DNA from 2 places in the Micromonospora sp. NPDC049497 genome. Region 1 is predicted to be linked to the other one. Evidence: riboswitches for the same ligand, from Rfam matches in the RefSeq annotation. Region 1 holds a riboswitch; the other holds the start of a gene.
What was found. Region 1 has a riboswitch for thiamine pyrophosphate ahead of thiE (thiamine phosphate synthase). Riboswitches for the same ligand answer to the same signal wherever they lie in the genome.
Positions count from the first base shown of each region.

Region 1 (2,193 bases):
CGAGACCGGCGTCGAGCAGGAGCAGCCGCAGCCGGGTCTCCATGGGGGACTCGCTGAGCGGCTCGGCCAGCGCCAGCACCCGCCGGAACTGCGGCATCCCCGGCCAACCCGCACGCCGCACCGCGTAGTCGGCCAGCGCCGGCAGCTTCACCACCCTCCGGCGCAACAGCGCGTCCACGGCCACCACCGCCTCGACCAACGGTGGCTGCCGGCCCAGGTCGAACGCGGTCCGCAGGGGCGTCGTGACCGGCAGGCCGCCGAAGCGGGTACGGTCGTCCTCCGGCAGGGGCGAGCGCACGACCGACAGGCGCGGGTGTGGGCGCATCCGGACCGACCTTGGAAGCAGCACACTGACCGGCGCGTTCCGGCCCAACAGGTCGGTGCCCCACAGGTAGAGGGCGCTGCGGCCGGCGATCGTCCCGCCCAAGGGAAGCGCCAGCGCCAGCGCGTCACACCACATGCGGTGGTCGGTCTCCCGGTAGCCGTCGGCGTGCACGTAGACGTCGGGTAAGAGCTTGTGCCACGTCGATCCCCGCAGCATCGCCCAGGTCACCAGCCCCTCGGCGACGGCGGCGCTGCCCCGGAACGGCAGGAACGCGAGGCGGCGCGGAACCCGGGCGACGGAGGGCATCCGGACAGCATGGCGTGACGGGACGCTCACCCGCCGCCCCGACCGTCGGCTTCGGACGGTCGGTGGGAAATCCGTACCCCCGCCCTTGGCGGATCGGAGGATCCGTCGTACGGTGACAGCCGCAAGTGACCCACGGGAGCCCGGTGTACCGGGCTGAGAGGGGGGCTGTGAGCCCCCGACCGTCGAACCTGATCCGGGTAATGCCGGCGCAGGGAGGAGTGTTGCCGTGTCGTCCCTGGGACGCCTGCACCTGATCACCGACACCCGACCCGGACGGGACCCGCTCGCCGTGCTGCGGGCCGCCCTGCCGGTGGCCCGCGGCGAACTGGTCGTCCAGGTCCGGGTCGGCGACGACGCCACCGACCGGGAGGCGTACGACCTGGCCCGCCGGGTGGTGGCGCTCTGCGCCCGCCACGACGCGACCTGCCTGGTCAACGACCGCCTGCACGTGGCCCTGGCGGTCGGCGCCGCCGGTGGGCACGTCGGCGCCCACGACCTGCCGGTCGGCGCGGCCCGGCGGGTGCTCGGCTCGACCGCCGTGCTCGGCGCGACCGCCCGCGAGCCGGGGGCCGCCGCCGAAGCGGTCGCCGCCGGGGCGAGCTACCTCGGGGTGGGGCCTTTCCGGCCCACCCGGACCAAGGACGGACTGCCGCCGGCGATCGGTGTGGGCGGCGTGCGTGCCGTCGCCGAGGCGGTCACCGTGCCGGTGGTCGCCATCGGCGGTGTGACGGCGGCGGACGTCCGCGCGCTGCGGGCCGCCGGCGCGTACGGGGTGGCGGTGGTCGGCGCGCTCTCCGGAGCCGCCGACCCCGCCCGCGCCACCACCGAGCTGCTGGGTGCACTGACGTGTTAAGCGGGGGCCCTTCCTCTACCGGAGGCGTTAAGAAGGGGCCCTTCCTTGCACCGGATGTGGCGGTGGTGGGGGCGGGACCGGTCGGGCTGGCGATCGCCTGGCGGTGTGCCTCACGAGGGCTGCGCGTCGTCGTGCACGATCCCGCGCCGGGCTCCGGGGCGTCGCACGTGGCCGCCGGGATGCTCGCGCCGGTGGCCGAGGCGTACTTCGGTGAGCACGAGCTGACCGGCCTGCTCACCGCCTCCGCCGCCCGCTGGCCGGCGTTCGCCGCCGAGCTGACCGAGGCGACCGGCGCCGACCTGGGCTACCGCACCGAGGGCACCCTGCTGGTCGGGCTCACCGCCGACGACCTGGCGGAGGCGCGGCGGCTGTGGGCGTACCAGCAGGGGCTCGGACTGCCGGTGACGCCGCTGCGCCCCTCGGAGCTGCGGGACCGCGAGCCGGCGCTCGCCCCCCGGGTGCGCGGCGGCGCGCTCGCCGGCACCGACCATCAGGTCGACCCGCGCCGTCTGGTGCCGGCGCTGCGTACCGCCGCCGAGCGGGCCGGGGCGACGCTCACGGCCACGGCCGTCGAGCGGGTGTCCGACCTGGACGCTCGCGTCACCGTGGTCGCCGCCGGCTGCGGCGCCGCGTCGCTCACCGGGCTGCCGATCCGCCCGGTGAAGGGTCAGGTGCTCCGGCTCCGCGCGCCCGGCGGCGTCGCGCCGGG
Region 1 is NZ_JBITMC010000001.1:149,930-152,122, forward strand. Features, by position in the region: gene ACIBR0_RS00695 (DUF559 domain-containing protein) at 1-631, opposite strand, end outside; TPP riboswitch at 755-863, shown strand; gene thiE (thiamine phosphate synthase) at 858-1,484, shown strand; gene thiO (glycine oxidase ThiO) at 1,478-2,193, shown strand, end outside.

Region 2 (2,193 bases), on a different contig from region 1:
CCCAGAACGCCAGGCCGCGCGAACCGCTCTCCAACTCCGGACGGCGGGGCAGCCGGATCCAGTCGGCGCGGCCGAGGCGGAGCCAGAGCCAACCCATGATCATGGCCACGATCAGGCTGGCCACCGCGCGGCCGACGACCATCTCCGGGTTGTTCGGGAAGGCCACCGCGGTGGCGGCGAGCACGATCGGATTGATCGCCGGCGCGGCGAGCAGGAAGGCCAGCGCAGCGGCCGGGGTGACCCCGCGCCGGATCAGCGAGCCGGCGATCGGCACCGAGCCACACTCGCAGCCGGGCAGGACCACGCCCGCGGCGCTGGCCACCGGCACCGCCAGCGCCGGGTGGCGGGGCAGCGCCCGGGCCCAGAACGACCGGGGCACGAAGACGGCGATCACCGCGGAGAGCAGCACGCCGAAGACGAGGAACGGCACCGCCTGGACCATGACCGAGACGAACACGGTGGTCCAGGTCTGGAGTCGGGGCGAGGACAGCAGGCCGGCCAGCGGCTCCCGGAAGATGATCAGCAGGACCAGCAGCGCCGCGAGCACCTCGACCGAGCCGACCCGGCCACCCAGCCAGGTGCGTGGGCCGGCACCGTCGGGCCCCGCCGGCTCCTCCGGGCGTACGCCCTGCGTCCCGGTCGGGGCGGTCGGTGCGGCCAGGCCGACCGTCCCTGTGCGGTGCCCCTCGCTGTCGCGGGACGGGTCGGGGCGGTCGGTTTCCGGTGTCACGTGTGCGTCCTTCTGCCGGGTGGCGGGACCGGCGGCCTGAGACTACCGGTCGACCTCGGCTCCGGTCGATGGATCCGGCCGGACCTCCGTGTCGGGTCGGTGGGACGGGTCGAGGTGGCGAGGCGTCTCGCGATGTTCGACTGACCTGCGGAGAGATCACTTTGCCCGATGATCTTCAGGGGTGTTAGCGTCGACGAGACAACTTCACATCCGACAGGGGAGCGCACAGCGCTGAGAGTGCGGGCACCGCCCGCAGACCCTCGAACCTGATCTGGGTAATGCCAGCGCAGGGAGTTCGGTCGACCTCCAGCCGCGCCGCCGTCCGGGCACTCCGGGCGTCGGCGTGCGTCTTCTCCTGGTTCACCTCTGGACTGGGAGCGCAGCATGACCACCACCGACACCACCCGTTGGCGCACGATCGACATCGTCGTCGCCTCGGTCCTCGCCGTCGCCTTCGGCGTCATCTTCTGGGCCTGGAACTTCGTCTGGGCCGCCACCGAGGGCGCGTTCGCGTTCTTCCCGCCGGCCCAGTCGGTCATCTACGGCATCTGGCTGCTGCCCGGCGTGCTCGGCGGCCTCGTCATCCGCAAGCCGGGGGCGGCCTTCTACTGCGAGTTCCTCGCCGCGTTCGTCTCGGTGCTGCTGGGCAGCCAGTGGGGTGCCGTGGCGATCCTCCAGGGCGCGTTCCAGGGGCTCGGCGCCGAGCTGGGCTTCGCCGCCTTCCGGTACCGCTCGTTCCGCCTGCCGGCCGCCCTGATCTCGGGCGCCCTCGCCGGCCTGGCCGCGGCCATCTTCGACCAGATCCGGTACTACTCGGAGCTGGAGCTGTGGAGCGCCCGGGTGCCGATCTTCGTGATCACCGTGCTCAGCGCCACGGTCATCGCCGGCGCCGGCGCCTGGTACCTCACGCGCGCCCTGGCCGGCACCGGCGTCCTCGACCGCTTCCCCGCCGGCCGCGACCGCGCCCTGGTCTGACCCCACCCACCTCCCTCGTTGATCAAGAGGTTTGCGTCAACGGGAGCCGTTGTCCTGACGCAAACCTCTTGATCAACAGCAGTGGGCGGAGGGGGTGATCGGCCGGTGGGCAGGGTGGAGCTGCGGGGGTTCGGGTGGCGGCACGCCGGGCGGCGCGCGTGGGCCGTGCGGGGACTGGACCTGCGGGTGGAGCGTGGGGAGCGGGTGCTGCTGCTCGGGCCCTCGGGCGCGGGCAAGAGCACCCTGCTCGCCGCGCTCGCCGGCCTGCTGCCCGAGGACTCCGGCGAGCAGGAGGGCACCGTCGAGATCGACGGGCTGGACCCGCGCAAGGACCGGGAGCGCGTCGGCATCGTCTTCCAGGACCCGGAGACCCAGCTGGTGATGGCCCGCTGCGGCGACGACGTGGCGTTCGGGCTGGAGAACCGGGGCGTACCCACCGCCGAGATCTGGCCGCGCGTGGACCAGGCGCTGCGCCGGGTCGGCTTCCC
Region 2 is NZ_JBITMC010000002.1:24,988-27,180, reverse strand. Features, by position in the region: gene ACIBR0_RS03390 (permease) at 1-574, opposite strand, end outside; TPP riboswitch at 936-1,041, shown strand; gene ACIBR0_RS03385 (ECF transporter S component) at 1,115-1,705, shown strand; gene ACIBR0_RS03380 (ABC transporter ATP-binding protein) at 1,811-2,193, shown strand, end outside.
Region 2: linked by a shared signal. The riboswitch ahead of ACIBR0_RS03385 (ECF transporter S component) and the one ahead of thiE (thiamine phosphate synthase) in region 1 are both predicted to bind thiamine pyrophosphate.